DNA from 4 places in the Sporosarcina sp. USHLN248 genome. Region 3 is predicted to be linked to each of the others. Evidence: predicted binding sites of a transcription regulator. Region 3 holds the regulator's gene; each other region holds the start of a gene.
What was found. The regulator CtsR, encoded in region 3, represses protease genes until heat stress. The targets are predictions, from matches to a motif close to ATGGTCAATAAAGGTCAAACA.
Positions count from the first base shown of each region.

Region 1: the regulator CtsR is predicted to act here: its motif matches at 2,852-2,872, upstream of WFH04_RS00495 (ATP-dependent Clp protease ATP-binding subunit).
Region 2: the regulator CtsR is predicted to act here: its motif matches at 2,020-2,040, upstream of clpP (ATP-dependent Clp endopeptidase proteolytic subunit ClpP).
Region 4: the regulator CtsR is predicted to act here: its motif matches at 2,381-2,401, upstream of WFH04_RS03895 (ATP-dependent Clp protease ATP-binding subunit).

Region 1 covers NZ_JBBCZC010000001.1:114,840-119,356, reverse strand. Annotated here, with positions in the region: gene WFH04_RS00500 (DUF2929 family protein) at 30-215, shown strand; gene WFH04_RS00495 (ATP-dependent Clp protease ATP-binding subunit) at 695-2,842, opposite strand; gene rraA (ribonuclease E activity regulator RraA) at 2,963-3,448, opposite strand; gene WFH04_RS00485 (metal-sulfur cluster assembly factor) at 3,741-4,049, opposite strand; gene WFH04_RS00480 (prolyl oligopeptidase family serine peptidase) at 4,100-4,517, opposite strand, start outside.
Region 2 covers NZ_JBBCZC010000068.1:1,029-5,545, reverse strand. Annotated here, with positions in the region: gene whiA (DNA-binding protein WhiA) at 1-345, shown strand, start outside; gene WFH04_RS17405 (HPr family phosphocarrier protein) at 387-644, shown strand; gene WFH04_RS17400 (ring-cleaving dioxygenase) at 853-1,791, shown strand; tRNA gene WFH04_RS17395 (tRNA-Arg) at 1,876-1,947, opposite strand; gene clpP (ATP-dependent Clp endopeptidase proteolytic subunit ClpP) at 2,094-2,726, shown strand; gene WFH04_RS17385 (LemA family protein) at 2,891-3,469, shown strand; gene WFH04_RS17380 (TPM domain-containing protein) at 3,466-4,278, shown strand.
Region 3 covers NZ_JBBCZC010000010.1:56,385-60,901, reverse strand. Annotated here, with positions in the region: gene WFH04_RS05980 (hypothetical protein) at 1-811, shown strand, start outside; gene WFH04_RS05975 (GNAT family N-acetyltransferase) at 1,058-1,636, opposite strand; gene WFH04_RS05970 (CtsR family transcriptional regulator) at 2,026-2,496, shown strand; gene WFH04_RS05965 (UvrB/UvrC motif-containing protein) at 2,522-3,085, shown strand; gene mcsB (protein-arginine kinase McsB) at 3,075-4,157, shown strand; gene clpC (ATP-dependent protease ATP-binding subunit ClpC) at 4,333-4,517, shown strand, end outside.
Region 4 covers NZ_JBBCZC010000006.1:77,194-81,710, forward strand. Annotated here, with positions in the region: gene WFH04_RS03890 (hypothetical protein) at 1-37, opposite strand, end outside; gene WFH04_RS03895 (ATP-dependent Clp protease ATP-binding subunit) at 194-2,305, opposite strand; gene WFH04_RS18315 (hypothetical protein) at 2,873-3,064, shown strand; gene WFH04_RS03905 (IclR family transcriptional regulator domain-containing protein) at 3,071-3,313, opposite strand; gene WFH04_RS03910 (Type 1 glutamine amidotransferase-like domain-containing protein) at 3,645-4,301, shown strand.

The DNA of each region.
Region 1 (4,517 bases), on a different contig from region 3:
GAGGAAATTGTTAAGTCGAGGTGATATCGATGAAATATATTATAACTTTCTTTTGGTCTTTCATTTTAGTGACGATGTTGAACTATGTAGCTGGTTCAATTGCCAGTATCGAAGTATTTGACTTCACAGGCGGCATCATCGCTTCAATTGTTTTATCAATTCTTGTCTTAATGGTAACTGCGGTTATTGGGAACGAGGAAGTAGCAGATCATTAAGAAATGAAACCGTTCCTTTCACAGAACGGTTTTCAGACTGTAGACAAAGTATCTTTTTTACTTTGTCTACAGTCCTTTTAAGGTTTGTAGTCATGAGATAGGTGTTTGCCCAGCTTGGCTTGAAAACGCTTGTCAGACAAGGCGCGAAGTCGAGCGAAGACCCGAATAGAACTTAGGTTCATGAGGGGACGAGCGAGACGAGCAACGCCGTATGCGAGCGTTTGTCAACAAGCTGAAACCGTTCCTTTCACAGAACGGTTTTTTTATATTTCCATCCGATAGGTACTGATCATGCGGGTTCAGACGTGTAATAGATAGATTTTACTGGCGCCAATCGTGTGGGCTCTGGCACCACTTCGTTTTTCTGGCGCGTTGCTCGATTTTACTGGCTCTATTTGAATCAGTTATACGGGCGCTACATAAAAAAGTACATACGAAAAAACACCTGCCACTACGATTGACAGGTGTCTTTCTTCATCTTATACAATTTCCACATCCAACTTTCCATCTTTCATCGTCAAAGAAAGCTTCTGTCCTTCCTTCAATTCACCTTTAATCACTTCTTTGGCGACTGCTGTTTCTACATGTCGCTGAATGAACCGTTTCAAAGGCCGTGCGCCGAAATCAGGATCAGTTCCTTCTTTAACAATCCAATCCAGTACAGCATCGCTATAAATCAGCTCTACTTCTTGCTCCTGCAAACGTTTGACTAAGTCTTCCAATAGCTTTTTAGCGATTAATCGGAAGGTGTCTCCCGACAATGAATGGAAGATAATAATGTCATCCATCCGGTTCAACAGCTCCGGTTTGAAATGTCGACGCAGTTCAGCCATGACAAGGTCTTCTGTCGCATGGTCTTCCGAATCGAACTGGCCTTCCAACAAGAAGGCTGAACCGATATTGGAAGTCATGATAACAACTGTATTCGTAAAATGAACTAATCTTCCTTGGCTATCAGTAATTCGTCCATCATCCAAAATTTGAAGCAAAATATTGGAGACATCAGGGTGTGCCTTTTCGATTTCATCTAACAAAACGACTGAATATGGATTGCGCCTTACCGCTTCTGTCAATTGTCCGCCTTCTTCATAGCCGATATATCCCGGAGGTGCACCTACTAAACGGGAAACACTATGTTTTTCCATATACTCGGACATATCAATTCGGATGAAATGATCTTCCGAATCGAAAAGTGTGGCGGCCAATGTTTTCGCGAGCTCTGTTTTACCGACACCTGTTGGCCCTAAAAATAAGAAAGAACCGATCGGTTTATTTGGATCTTTAATACCTGCACGAGCACGCCAAACTGCTTCCGTCACAAGCTGGACTGCGTCATCCTGGCCGATAACCCTTTCCTCAAGCGTTTCACGAAGGCGCAGTAGCTTTTCTCGCTCTCCTTCTACCAATTTTGTCACTGGGATTCCTGTCCAGCGCGCCACAATCATGGCAATTTCATCCTCCGTTACTTCTTCTCTCAAAAGTCGGTTATCTTGACTATTTGCGAGTGGCGCCTCCAATGTTTGGAGTTCCTTTTCCAACTCTGGAATTTTGCCATATTGGAGTTCAGCGGCTTTATTTAGATCAAACCGGTTTTGTGCATCCTCCAATTCACGGCGATAACGGTCCAGTTCTTCACGCTTCTCTTGGATTTTTCGCAATGCTTCCTTTTCTTTATTCCACTGCTCTCTCATGTCAGCAGAAGAATCTTTCAGATCACGCAGTTCTTCACGCAACGCTTCCAAACGGGTTTGGCTTATTGCATCCTTCTCCTTTTGCAATGCTTGTTCCTCAATTTCAAGTTGCATCATTCTGCGAGTGACAGAATCAAGCTCTTGCGGCATAGAATCAATTTCCGTGCGAATCATTGCGCTCGCTTCGTCAATTAAATCAATCGCTTTATCCGGCATGAAACGCTCTGTTAAATAACGGTCTGACAATGTAGCGGCCGCCACGATTGCTCGATCGTGGATTCGGACACCATGATGCAGCTCGAACCGCTCTTTCAGCCCTCGTAAAATGGATATCGTATCCTCTACAGAAGGCTCCCGCACAAATACTTGCTGGAAACGCCTTTCCAATGCTGGATCTTTTTCAATATATAAGCGATATTCATCCAAAGTCGTTGCACCGATGCAATACAATTCTCCTCGCGCAAGCATCGGCTTCAGCATATTGCCCGCATCCATTGCTCCTTCCGTTTTGCCAGCACCGACAATCGTATGGATTTCATCAATGAAAAGTATAATTTCCCCTTCGCTATCTTTCACTTGCTTCAGTACGCCCTTCAGACGCTCTTCAAACTCACCACGAAACTTTGCCCCGGCAATTAAAGCACTCATATCCAATTCAAATATTTGCTTGTTTTTCAACCCGTCCGGCACATCGCCTTTTACAATCCGTTGCGCAAGTCCTTCCACGATTGCCGTTTTCCCGACTCCCGGCTCGCCAATTAATACAGGATTATTTTTCGTCTTTCTCGATAAAATCCGCACAACATTACGAATTTCTTCATCCCTGCCGATAACAGGATCCATTTTGCCGCTTTTTACATCTTCTACAAGGTTTCGCCCAAATTGTTCAAGCGGTGTACGTTGGTCTTCTTGCACGCCGTCCATTCTCATCTGCATTCACCTCATTGTTTGACTTTGACTATCTTTGATTAATTAAATTATAAGGAGAAATAGCGTTACTGTACATTTTTTTGCTTGCTCTATTCTCCTACCCGCACGATAATCAATAAAACATATTTATGAATGCAATAACTGGCGATTCGCAACAACGATACCATCTTCATCTGCATAAACATAATGGCCTTCGACCCAATCGATATCCCCGAAAAACAAAGACACGCCTCGCTCTCCCTTGCCTTCCTTATTGCTTTTAAAAGGATTCGTGCCTAACGCTAAAATGCCGATATCCATTTCTGATAAGTCTGCGGAATCTCTAACGCAACCATTAATAATGATTCCTGCCGCTTTACGTTCTGTCGCAATGCTCCCTAACTTGTCCCCCAACATTGCACATCTCATCGACCCTCCACCGTCTACGACTAATACGTCTCCTTCTTTTAAAGATTGAAGTGCTTCTTTTACCAAAACATTGTCCTCAAATGCTCTTACAGTAACGATTGGACCTGAAAAACGTTTTCGTTTTCCGAATGAATGGAATGGTGCTGTGCAAAATGATAATTCCTTGGCATATTCATCACATAAATCTGCAGTTTTAAACTCCATGCTGTATTCCCCTTTCAGTGCGATTTGTTTATCAAAAAAAGCTGAATGACAAACGTCAAACAGCCTTTTCTCCCCATCATATAACTTCTTCATAAATAGAACTTGTTCCATAGAAGCTATGCTTGAAATAAATGCCGCTTAATGGAATATCGCAAAAAAATACGCCACGCATTCTATCGCTTGAATCTTTGTCGCTATGGGACAGAAGAAACAGAACGCGAGTGATTGAAAACGACTTGAGCCGCATTTACTGATAGCAATAATCTATTTTAATCTCACAAGACAAGATGGATCATCGTACGCCTAACGCCATTTTTGCATAGCGGGACATTTTGTCGCGTGACCAAGGTGGATTCCAGACAATATTGACATCTACGTCTTTCACCTCAGGAAGCTCAGATAGTTCTTGCTTAATATTCATGACGATTTGCGGACCCATTGGACATCCCATAGAGGTTAGTGTCATGTCCACCTTTGCAGTGCCTTCATCGTCTAAGTCCACATCGTATACAAGCCCTAAATTGACAATATCGATGCCAAGCTCAGGATCGATCACATTTTCAAGTGCACCCATGATGCTGCCTTTCATATCATCATTCATTGATATTCCCCTTTCCGTCCATTATTATCTTCATCATAGCAAAGTTCTGCCTACTCCTTCAAATAACTTGCCAGCCAATCGGATGCTCGCAGCATTGCAGATCTTGATACTGTATGTCCAGCAGATGGTTCAGAGATAAATTGAAATCGCTCTACATCGTCAGCATAATCCTCTTTTACGGCATTGTAAAAATTGAACGTTGGCTCATAAGGAACGACCGAATCTTGTTCTCCGTGATAGAAAAGGACTGGTCTGTGATTCAACGCTGATCGATGCTTCGTCAAATCAAATATAGACAATGTATCCAATAAAGACTTCCGTTCTTCATCCGTGATCGGCAATTTGAATCCGCGTCGTTCAAATTGCGACATTTGCGCTTTTGCGAGTTCAACGAAGCCTGGTGAACCCATCATGACAGCAGCCGCATCGATCCAAGGATAGACCGTTAAGCAACCTAATGTCGTAATG
Region 2 (4,517 bases), on a different contig from region 3:
GCGCATGTTTCGTTAATGAAATTCGAGGATGTGCGCATTTTGCGTGATATGCGCAACAGTGTCAATCGGCTCGTTAATTGCGAGACTGCCAATTTGAATAAAACGATCGGTGCTGCACAGCGGCAAGTGGAAAATATTAAGTTCATTCAAAATACGATTGGTCTTGATCAGTTGCCGGAACGGCTGCAGGAGATTGCCCATTTACGAATCGAATACCAAGATGTTACTCTTAAGGAATTAGGTGAAATGGTATCCGGCGGGACTGTCAGCAAATCAGGGGTCAATCATCGATTGAGAAAAATCGAGGAAATTGCCGAAAACTTGCGAAGTAGCGGCATCGGATAGAAAAAACTGAATAGGATTGAATAGAGAGGAGTCTATTGATTATGGCGGAAAAAACTGTAGAAGTGAATATGAAAACCGGATTGCAGGCGAGACAAGCGGCTCTTTTTGTGCAAGAGGCGAATAAGTTTACAGCAGATGTATTTTTAAAGAAAGATGAACGCCAAGTGAATGCGAAGAGCATTATGGGCGTAATGAGTTTGGCGGTAGCTCGCGGAACGACGGTTTCTTTAATCGCTGAGGGTGTAGACGAAGAGCAAGCAATTGAAAGACTAGCACAGCTTGTTGAAAATGAAAATTAATAATGAATAGATTGCCGTTTCCTTAGTAAGGAGATGGCTTTTTTCTATTTATGGGAAATTGATTGAGCGGATCGATTTCATCCTATAAGAAGAGGTAAACGCTTATGGCGGGAAAAATTATCTCGAATTCAAGACAAGTTTCTTGTTGATAGAAGTTTTGAATGATAAAGTGAAGGTAATCATGATCCTATATAGGAGGAATCGCTTTATGTATCCAATTGAAGGACATCATCATATTTCTATGTTAACGAAAGATGCTCAATACAATAACCGTTTCTATCGTACGATTTTAGGGCTACGCCGTGTGAAAGTTACCGTAAACCAAGATGATCCATCGATGTACCATTTGTTTTACGGCGATCGGACGGGAAGTCCAGGCACTGAGCTTACATTTTTTGAAATGCCTTTTGCAGGCCGTACTTATCGTGGGACAAATGCCATTACGAGAATTGGATTAGTCGTTCCCACAGAGGAGAGTTTATCGTATTGGAAATCAAGATTTGAAGAGCATAATGTAAAGCATGGTGAAGTGACAACGTATGCGAATCGCCAAGCCCTTCACTTTGAAGATGCCGAAGGATTGCGCATGGTGTTGTTAGTTTCTAAAGGTGAGAGACTGCCGCATTATGAGGTGTGGGACAAATCGGAAGTTCCGATCGAGCATCAGATTTTGGGAATGGGAGCAGTCGAAATAACCGTGCGCCGAATGAATAAAATCGCAGGAACGTTGACAAATATTTTGGGTTATACTGAAGTATCACGGACAGAAGATGAAGCGATCTTTCGTTCGGCTAAAGGCGATGTTTTTGGAGAAATCGTCGTGAAAAGTGATGATGGTCCCGCAGAAAAGCCTGGTCGAGGCAGCATTCACCATTTAGCGATTCGTGTTAAAGATGATGAGGAGCTGTCCTATTATGAAGAACAAGTGCGGTTGCACGGTTTTCATTCCTCAGGAATTGTAGATCGGTTCTATTTCAAAAGCTTGTACTTCCGGGAATCAAATGGCATTTTGTTCGAAATCGCAACGGATGGACCTGGGTTTACGATTGACGGGGATGTCGAAACGTTAGGGGAAAGATTAGATTTACCGCCGTTTTTGGAAGAACGTCGTACGGAAATCGAAGAAAATCTTGCACCGATTGAATAGTTTGTTTATCATCAAAGAAAAGAAATTTGCAAAAGAAAAGCCGAAAATGTCATGAAAGACATTTTCGGCAGTTTATTGTTTTTACGCCCTCGGCAGGAATCGAACCCACATTTTGAGAACCGGAATCTCACGTGCTATCCGTTGCACCACGAGGGCAATTTTTGTAACAGACAAGATTCATTATACAAAGAATATGGAAATTATGCAATAGCTATTTTCAATGCGTTATATTTGACCTTTATTGACCAACATCTGTATGATAGATGTACAGTTGAAATGGGTAACGTTTCAACAGAGCGATTATGATTGATTCATCCAAAAGGAGGAAAAGTCGAATGAATTTAATACCTACAGTTATTGAGCAAACAAACCGGGGTGAGCGGGCGTATGATATTTATTCCCGTCTTCTAAAAGACCGTATTATTATGTTAGGTAGCGCGATTGATGATAATGTCGCGAACTCGATCGTAGCGCAGCTTTTATTTTTGGAAGCGGAAGATCCGGATAAGGATGTTTCCATTTACATTAACAGCCCTGGCGGAAGCATTACTGCAGGGATGGCGATTTATGATACGATGCAGTTCATTAAACCTGACATTCAAACGATTTGTATTGGGATGGCCGCTTCAATGGGCTCATTCTTGTTGACAGCTGGAACGAAAGGGAAACGTTATGCGCTTCCGAACGCTGAAGTGATGATTCACCAACCACTTGGCGGTGCACAAGGGCAAGCAACAGAAATTGAGATTGCTGCAAAACGCATTCTTTTCTTACGTGAAAAGTTGAATACGATCTTGTCTGAACGTACTGGGCAACCAGTGGAAGTGATCGCGAGAGATACAGATCGCGATAATTTCATGACTGCTGAGCGTGCGAAGGAATATGGGTTGATCGACCATATTATTACGCGTAGCGATATGAAAGATTTAAAATAATGAAATTGATATGCTGGTGCCTGTTAAAGGGCACTGGCATTTTTATTTGACTTTGAAATGTTTGAAACCTTTTAGATGTTCATACGATAGAAAGGGAAAGAGGGAAGTTTGGATGGATAGACGCTACGGGTATGAAAAAGTATCGATGAGTAGGGAGTGGTAAGATGAAAAAATTATTAGGGCCGATTGCTATAATCATTGTATTATTAGCGATTGTAGCAATGTTATTGGTGCCAAGCTACAACAAATTCGTTAACTTGGAAGAGGATGTTGAGCAGTCCTATGCGCAAGTTGAAAACCAGTTGCAGCGTCGGCTTGATCTTATTCCGAATTTGGTGAACACCGTTAAAGGCTATGCAAGCCATGAAAAAGAAGTTATTGCGGAAATTTCTGACGCGCGTGCAAGATTGGCTGGCGCTTCTGGACCTGAGGAGCAAGCAGCTGCAGATACAGAGCTGTCGAATGCGTTAGGGCGTTTATTAGTAGTTGTGGAAAATTATCCAGAATTAAAAGCGAATCAAAATTTTACGCAGCTGATGGATGAGTTGGCTGGAACAGAGAACCGGATCGGTTTTGCGAGAAAAGATTATAATGATGTCGTTTCCCAATACAATCGACAAGTGAAACGGTTCCCGGGCAAATTAGTCGCTTCGATTTTCGGATTTGACGAGAAAGAGTATTTCCAGGCAGAAGAGGCTGCAAACAAAGCTCCTGAAGTCGATTTCGGAGATGACAAGGAGTGATTCGGAAATTTGTTCGATCGTTCGCGGTCGCATGTCTACTGTTCGTATACATGCCAATCGGGGTGTTGGCAGCCGAAATCCCCAATTGGAACGAATATGATTACTTCATTCAAGATCATGCACAAATTTTGTCTTATGAACAGAAAGAAGAGTTGAATCGGCTTGGTCGTAACTTGGAACAAGCAACAGGGGCTGAACTAGCTGTGTTGACGTTGCCGAGCATTGGCGATGAACCGGTTGATGTATATGCGACCGAGGCGCTAAGGGAATATAAGTTAGGGAAAGCCGGTGAAGATAACGGGGCGTTGCTAGTCGTAACAACGATTCCAAATTCATCTCAAAAACGTCATTTTGAACTTGCGGTCGGTTACGGGCTGGAAGGCGCCTTGCCGGACGGGAAAATAGGAAGGATTATGGATGAGGTTGCAGTTCCATATTTAAAAAATGAACAGCCGGATCTTGCGATTATGGAAGCTTATAAATCCTATTACAACGAAATTGCGGCTGAGTATGGATGGAATGGCGAAATGGCTACTGTCAATAAGCTTTCGAATCGAGGCGGAGGGTTAGGAATACCTGCGCCGGTCATTCTCTTCATTATTATCTATTTAATTTACCGTTTCAGTAGAGGTGGCCCTGGTGGCGGTGGCGGTTCGGGTGGCAGAAGAAGTAGCGGCCCAATCTTCTTCCCAGGCTCTTTCGGAGGAGGCGGTTTCGGCGGCGGGAGCGGCGGTGGCTTCGGTGGAGGCGGCGGCTTCAGCGGCGGAGGCGGCTCCGGAGGCGGAGGAGGAGCAGGAAGAAGCTGGTGATACCTAAAGCGTAGGGCGGCGTTCAGCCTCGACAGGCGCTGGAGAGCCTAAACATAAGGCGCTTTTTGCCTTATGCTTTAGGATCGAAGCGACCCGAGAGGCTGCCGCCCGAAGCTGGATGACCCCAAAAGCGTAGAGGGGCGTTTAGCCCTGACAGGCACTGGCCGACTAAGTTCGCCGCGTCCTGCGGCAACGTCGGCACTAATACATCCTGTTTGTCGGAAGAAAAGAGCCTAAGG
Region 3 (4,517 bases):
TTCACTTGAGGAAGTGCCGGAGTTTGTTGACGGCGCAGTTTCACCAGAAGCGGTCAGTCTTCAAAACAGTTATTTCGGGAAATATATTCATGGTTTTTGGAACTCAATTATCGGGAAAAAAGATGTGAAATTGCCTTCAGACGAAGGAGTAGAGGCGAATGTCAGCCCGGTATTCGATGAAAATGGGCATATGTATTATTTCACTGACTTTACGAGCCCGAAAGAGGAAGTTGATTCGATGTTAGGCTATGCGCTAACGGATGGTCGAACGGGCGAAGGGATTTATTATACAGGTAATTTGGAAGAATCGTATATGGATTCCCAAGGCACTTTACAAATAATCGAGAAGAAGTTCATTGAAAAGAAATGGTCCGGGGAAATGCCGGTACTTTATAACTTTTACGGTGAAGCAAGTTGGCTGACGCCGGTGCTTGATTCAAATGGGTTCCTACAAAACTACTTTATCGTTTCGGCGGCGAATCCCGAGATCTCTGTCTATGCAAATTCGCCGAATGAGGCATTGAAGCTTTATAAAACAGCTTTGCAGCGTGGCGGCAGTACGGTCGATGGAAGCTCGAATGCTGAGGAAGTGAAGACGACGGTCAATGTTGTCCGTGTGTATAAAGAACGTGTAGGCGACTTCACGATTGTTTCCGTGTTGGGTGATGATGGCAAAAATTATATCGTATCGACGGAAGCAATTCCGCTTTCGATCTATGTACAGGAAGGCGATCGTCTCGCCATTACGTTTTACGAAACAGGAGAGCTATTCCTTACTGTGAAAGAAATGAAAAATTTAACAATCGAATAGTAAAGAGGCAGCCGTCTTATTTTCTGGGGGCTGCCTTTTCCTGTTGTAAGTCGACAAATTGCTAAGTTAGGTGACATTCATGATATATTCCTCTTTAAGTCCATCCGTAAAAGGCAATGCTCGGATAAAGGCGAACAGTTTGTCGAATTCTGTTTCATTACTGCAAGATGTTTAAAGAGTTTCACGCGGGCTGGAAAAGGAATAAAAAAAGCGGAGGGAAAATCCTCCATGTAGCTAATGATTTTATCATGAACGAAAGGAATCTAAAATGTTCTTTTTCCCTTCTGTTTTAAAAGTGAGAACTTTATCGGTCGGTTCGTATTGATCGCCGTAGAAAGTCTCATCCTTATACGTGTGGATTTCTTCGTATGTTGTTTTCATCGCTTCGTAAACCGCTTCTTCATCTGCTTCGGTTGGCGACCAATAGAGAATTTCCATTTCATTTTGCTTACCTGTTGATAGCGATCTTCTACTATAACCAATTCTTCTTGCATGGTGAAATTGCTCTCTGGCATAAAACCGCAGTCTTTTCTCGGTATCCGTATCTTTATAATCGAGCGGCTCCACTTCAAGTATAATCGGTTTTCCTTTCTGTTTTAATGATGCTATTAACTTTTTGCCTATGCCCATGCCACGTGATTTTTCGGAGACATATAAATAATCGATAAAGATGAATGTTTCCGTTTCTGCATACATTAGAACGTGGTGGAGGCCTTCTTCTTTTCGATAAACATTATTTTTATCTTTCAAAAGTGCATCCATATGTTCTTTCGACTTCATTTCTTCAATTGGAAAATATTCGCTAAGCTTATCATACCAGTTCATTTTTAGATTCTCCTCCGTTAATAGGTGTGAAAATATGCATAAGATAGAACATGAATCATCAGCTACTTGAATGCCCCTCTGTGTTCAAGATTCAACTGATTATAGAGCGAGTTTCGGGTGTGCAAATGGGGTAGAGAGGGTGAAAAGGACGGACATGATAAAAGATGATTGTTTGCCTCAATCATCCTCATCCGTCCTAAGCCCGCTCGAAGAAGAGGAAAAAGAGGTCAGAAAAAATCCTCAAAAAGATAAATACCCGATTTTTAAAACTTTAAACATACATCTTTTCACATTGCTTATCGATTGATTTTAAGGACTTTTTTCATGTACAATTAAGTCAAATATAGTCAAAGTCAGCGAATGGACATCTAAGAGAAGAGGTGAATAGGATGCGTAACATTTCAGATATTATAGAAGGGTATTTGAAGGCGATTATCGAAAAGGAAGATAAAGGCGCTATTGAGATTAAAAGAAGTGAAATTGCGGAAAAATTTCAATGTGTGCCTTCTCAGATCAACTATGTTATTAATACCCGATTCACATTGGAGCGCGGTTATGCGGTCGAGTCAAAACGGGGTGGCGGAGGATACATTCGTATTTATCGTATCCAAGCAAATTCGCATAAGGAATTGATCGAGCATATTTTGGAAGGATTGCAAAATGGAGCGACTTATACGATGGCTGAAGATGTAGTACATAGGCTATTGGAAGATAAGGTTATCTCCATGCGCGAAGCTAAAATCATACTTGCAGCGGTTGATCGTACGACGCTCCATTATCCATTGCCCGAACGAGATGTCATAAGGGCTCGAATTTTGCAGGCGATGCTATTGACGTTACTATACGAACAAATGGAATGATAAATTTGATAAGGACGAGGTGGCAATGATGAACTGTGACAACTGTAAAGAAAGACCGGCGTCTGTCATATTTACACAGGAAAGTATGAGCGGCACTTCGGAGCGACATCTTTGTGAAAAATGCGCATTCCAATCGCAAATGTTTCAATTCGATCCGAATCAGGAACCGTTGTCCATCCAACAATTCCTTTCTCATTGGTTTGGTGGAACAGAATTTCAGCCGTATCAGCAAACGAGGGAAAGTGCGCCGGAAGGGCCGAAATGTCCAGAATGTGAGTTGACTTTCAAACGCTTCATGGAAATTGGCAAATTTGGATGTCCGACTTGCTATGATACATTTAGAGATAAATTGCCGCGTATATTAGGAAAGCTTCATAACGGCCATACAAAACATGTTGGCAAGATTCCAATTTCATTCAATGAACATTTTGCTTTGAAGAAGAAAATAGAAGAAATTCGAGTGAGAATGCAAGATGCTATTGCGGAAGAGCGATTTGAAGAAGCTGCGATATTGCGTGATGAAGTAAATGAATTGAAGCAACGTCTATCAGAAAGTGGCGATGGAGGTGCAAACGGCCATGTCAATTGATAAATTCATGAAGCATGCGACTACGGGATGGATGACTTCTCACGGAGAGCAATCCGATATAGTTATGTCGACCCGTATTAGGCTTGCACGCAACTTGAGAGGGCATCGTTTTCCGATAGCGTCTACTGAAGAGGAAGCACAAAAGGTCGATGAAGCAGTTACAGCATCTTTGCTTAATTCTAATGAAAACGGGTATGCCTATATGAAGATGTCGGATATTCCCGCATTGGAGAGGCAAGTATTAGTAGAAAAGCATTTAGTTAGTCCTCAGTTGATAAATCCGGACCGCCATGGCGCTGTTATTTTATCAGAAGACGAGACGCTCAGCATCATGGTCAATGAAGAAGATCATATCCGAATACAATGCATTTATCCTGGTTTCCAATTAGAAAATGCTTACGAGCATGCAGATTCAGTTGATAATTATCTTGAAAATGAACTGCCGTATGCTTTCGATGAGGATTTCGGTTATTTGACGAGTTGTCCATCGAATACCGGTACTGGAATGCGGGCATCTGTCATGATGCATTTGCCGGCGTTGACCATTACGAAACAGATTGAAAGGATCATTCCGGCTATTACGAGATTAGGTATGGTCGTGCGCGGCAGCTACGGCGAAGGAAGTGAAGCGCCAGGGAATGTATATCAAGTGTCAAATCAGACAACGCTTGGTAAGACGGAAGAGGAAATTCTATCTGAGTTGAAAAACATTGTATTGCGATTAATTGCTCATGAAAGGCGCTCACGCGAACTATTGCTGTCTAAATCCAAAATCGCTTTGGAAAATAAGCTTTTCCGCTCATTGGGCATCATTTCATATGCAAGGCTATTGCCTTCGGGAGAAGCGGCGAGATGTCTTTCCGACGTACGCCTCGGCATAGACTTAGGCATTATTGAAGATATCGACATGATTATTTTGAATGAATTGATGATCTTCATGCAGCCTGGTTTTCTCCAACAATACGCTGGCTCCGAATTGACTGCGGAGGAAAGGGATATTTTTAGGGCAAAGCTATTTCGAGAAAGATTGCATGTCGATCGGCAATCAACAGAAAATTCCTCGGAAGAATGAGCGTCTGTTTTGCATTGATCGTGAACGCTCTGTATAATTAAGTCAAAGATAGTCAAAGTCAAAACGAGTAGTAGGTCGCCTATGTTTTATAGGCGGCGTCTCTCTCCCGTTATGTGAAGTTTGAAGGTCAGAATCGACCCTAATTAGGGTATTTGATAAAGAGGAGTGATCGTATATGATGTTTAATCGTTTTACGCAGCGTGCGCAAAAAGTTTTGCAATTAGCTCAAGAAGAAGCGATTCGATTAAAACATGAATCCATCGGTACCGAACATATTTTATTAGGATTGATTCGTGAAGGCGGTGGCATCGCTGCTAAAGCACTCGAAGCGATTGACGTCAGCTTTGAAACAATTGAAAA
Region 4 (4,517 bases), on a different contig from region 3:
TTAAAAAACAAACAATATAAGTCCTTGTCTTTAACATCATTAAATCACCTCACACTATTATCTGCTTTTACGATGGAGCTATGCATTCGATTCGTAAAAACAGCTTGCAAGAGCACGGATTTATAGTTGTTTCAATCGCTTCTACACAAAAAAACGCCTCCCGAAAAAATTCAGGAGGCGTTCTTTAATCCCATCATGCTTTACGTACAACAATCTCTTCATCCACAACATCGACATGGACTTTTTCAATCTGGTCTTCTTCCAAAATGAGATCTGTTAATGGATCTTCGATTTTGTCTTGGATGACTCTGCGAAGTGGTCGAGCCCCGAAACGTTTGTCGTAGCCGATTTTCACCAATTCGCGTTTCGCTTCATCAGAAATAGAAATCTCAATGTCATTTTCTTCAATCGCTTCTTCTAAATCAACGAGCATCAAGTCGACAATGTCGAGCAAATTGTCTTCAGTTAATTCATTGAACTGGACAATCGCATCGAAACGGTTCAAGAATTCAGGCTTGAAGTAGTTTCCAAGTGACTCCAGCATGGAGACGGATTCATGTGTCGTTTGATTGAACCCGACACTTACTTTTTTCTCCCCTGTTCCGGCGTTACTCGTCATAATGATGACGGTGTCTTTGAAGCTGACTGTTCGACCGTGTGAATCGGTCAATCGACCATCTTCCATAATTTGAAGGAACATATGTTGAACATCAGGGTGCGCCTTTTCGATTTCATCAAGCAATACAATCGAATACGGGTTGCGGCGAACTTGTTCCGTTAATTGGCCTGCTTCTTCGTGGCCCACATAGCCCGGAGGTGAGCCGATAATTTTAGAGACAGCGTGTTTCTCCATGTATTCGCTCATATCGAGACGGATTAATGTGTCACGGGAACCGAATAATTCTTCCGCCAATACTTTTGTAATTTCCGTTTTACCGACACCTGTTGGGCCGACGAATAAGAACGATCCGATTGGACGATGTTTTGATTTCAAGCCTGCGCGGCTTCGTCGGATTGCCTTTGCGATCTTTTCGACCGCTTCTTCTTGTCCAATTACTTTTTTCCGTAGGTTGTCGGATAGGTCTTTCATTTTTGCCTGTTCAGAAGCTTGCAGTTTCGTTACAGGGATGCCTGTTTTCTCTTCGACGATCGCTTCGATGTCTTCAACGGTCACTTCATACATTGAAGCCCCGCCTTGTTTCGCATTTTGTAGTTGTTGTCGCAATTGAATTTCTTCCTGGCGCAATGTTGCAGCCTTTTCATAGTCTTCCATTTCTGCAGCCTGTTCTTTTTGTTGAACGATTTGTTCCAATCTCTTGCCGATTGAATCCGCATCTGCTGAAGACTGTTTCAAATTCAAACGTGCTCCCACTTCATCCATCAAATCAATTGCCTTATCCGGCAAAAACCGGTCTTGGATGTAGCGCTGTGACAATGTGACGAATGCCCGGATCGCTTCATCCGAATAACGTACTTCATGGAAAGCTTCGTAACGGTCTTTAATGCCGTGTAAGATGGTGATCGCGTCCTCCGCAGAAGGCTCTTTGACAATGATCGGCTGGAATCGGCGTTCGAGTGCAGCGTCTTTCTCGATTTGACGGTACTCTTTTAACGTCGTTGCACCGATCAGTTGCATGCTGCCACGTGCCAATGCTGGTTTCAACATATTTCCGGCATCCATTTTGGAACCTTCCGCCGAACCTGCACCAACGAGAAGGTGAATTTCATCGATGAACACGATAACCTCTTTCCGGTTTTCGATTTCTTCAATTAACTGCTTCATGCGCTCTTCAAATTGACCGCGAATGCCGGTGTTCGTAACGAGTGAAGCGACGTCCAATACATAAACTTGTTTGTTCAATAGTTTTGCAGGGACATCGCCTTCATGGATTTTCAAAGCTAATCCTTCTGCAATTGCTGTTTTACCGACACCTGGTTCCCCGATGAGTACCGGGTTGTTTTTGTTTCTTCTATTTAATGTTTCAATAACGCGTTTCACTTCTTGATCGCGGCCGATGACTGGGTCAATTCGCCCTTCCTTGGCGTCATTCGAAAGATTTTTGCCAAGTTGGTCTAACAAGCCGTTTCCTTGATTTCCATCAACTTCTCTAACTTGTGTATATGCTTGAGGATTGCCGTTCGCTTGGAAAAATTGATTGGCATCATTGCCAAATGACGGCATCTTCATTTGACCTTGAATCTCTTGAAAACAAGTATGGCACAAATTCATTTGCAACCGTTGATGATTCATTTGAAGCCGTAAGCTCATTGTCGCTTCGTTTATACCGCAATGTTGACATTTCATAAAGCATTTCCTCCTTATCGTATTAATCATTTATGTTATTTGACATTGACTATCTTTGACTTATGACTTTATTATACTCTGACCTTTTTTGACTTTCAAGTTTTTTGATTGATGCACACTTTGTCATACTGTCCAAGTACTTTTATTTCTACTCCATATGCTGTTTGAGAAAGTAGGTGATAAAATGAATCGCGATGGATATAACGAGTTACGTATAAATCACACAAGTCTACAATCAGCACATCAAGAGTGTATCGATCGCGCCTATCGTATCCCGGTCTTTCTAAGTACGACAACTCACTTAAATGGCTACCAACAAAAATTTCTAAACCGTTAAATTGAAGAGATCGAGGATGCTTTGTTCTTTCCGCGTACATTACCGTTAAGTGAAAGTTACCCCGAAGCCATCTTAACTGATATTCGCCGATTAGTTTCATCGAGCTTTGGGCATGTTGGCGCTAAACCTTCGTCGCTTCAAAGTTCGTACGATCGAGACGAATACAGGTTCTCCCTGCAACATTTACGCCAGTCTGGCAAGGGTCGGTCTATTCACAAGTCGAACCTTCCATGGCTTATCAATTTGGACTCCCCCTTTTATTAGTAAGAGAAGAAGATAACGACGCGAATAACGGTATTTGGGCAGGAGGCATTGCCCCACTTAATCGATTCATCGTATGCATTCCGAAACGCAAACGGTTGAGCAATTCTTTGAAACACCAGAATGGAGATCAGCGTTCGCCAATTGGTGCGCACACGTGAGAAATTTCAAATATAAATGCTAATGGTGCCTTCCGGAATTAGCCGTTGCAGCAAGGCATCCGTATTATGAGGAGGCGCATCTGCTATCATCGTTTTATTAGCGGCCCCGATGTTCATCGGTATGCGTTCATCAATATGATCAATGATGCGTACATTCCGCGGACTATCAATTCGGTCTATGAGACTAGAGACATGATCGTTCGGTGTATTAAGGTATACGGTTTCTTCTACTTCCTTTGCCAATTTCAGTGTATACGGATACTGAACCTACAGATGGATGGGTCTATACAAATGAAACGATTGAGGAGATAATAAATAAGCAAATGGTGCCTAATTCTAACCGGTTTTTATTTGTGCCATATTTTTTAATGTATACAGAAGTGACAAGGAACGATGGAAGTGTCACCAATAGATAAAACAACTTCGTAAGAATTACTATTTCAATTAGCAGCGTAATCCTTACAGAACTTGGGAGTGCATTGTGAGTAATAAAATGAAAGTATTTGATTGGTGACAAGAAGACCGAATGAGTAACGCAAGGAATAAATATTATTTATCCACTTTACTACAGGGGGTACTTATGAAAACTCACTATTATTTAGGTTGGTTTAATAATTTTTTCCCAGAGAATTTGGCTAGGGTGTTACAGGAGGATATAGCTGATAGAAAATCGCTTGTTATGATTAGCTCAAATCCGTCTGTTTTTGAAGATGATGGTGCTACTGAACGCTCATGGCTCGATCAGGCTGGCATTACGTTTGATGAATATCATTTAATTAATTACCGCGTACAGAAGGAAGATGCCCAAACGATACTTCAAAACGCTTCCGGCATTTTCTTGTTGGGTGGCAGTATTCTTAATCTAAATCGTTTTTTGAAGGAATATGAATTATCGGATTCAATAAAAAAAAGCAGCGCTGTTGTGATGGGAGCAAGCGCTGGTGCAATCAACATGTCTGCGAAATGGTTATGCTCGAAAAACTTTGGAGATGACGTTGAAATGAGCTCTGTTTACGACGGAATCGGTCTTGACAATTTTTCCGTCCTGTCTCATTTTGATCTTGAAAATAATATGGACCTTGTTCAACGCGAACTATCTCCCCTATCGGAAGAAATAAATATTTATGCGTCGAACAAAGATTGCGCTGTACGTGTAAAAGGAGATAAAATCGACATTCTTGGAAATGTTTATTTAATTTCCAACTCAAAGATTCAGAAATTGGATGAGACGCTCTAGTTGTATTGAATGGCTGTTGGCTTAATTGAATTAACTCCTAAATACAAAGTCTCTATTTTACATTTAGCAAAGAGGCTGAACTAGGTTTGAAGAGGTTTCCCCCTAGTTTCTACATTTGTATCTGTTGGTATGCTCTGTAAGATCGAATTGTGGAAATTAATATGGTGAAGAAAAGAATCGTGAAAAAGCCAATAATCAGCAAGTATCCTGGTAGAA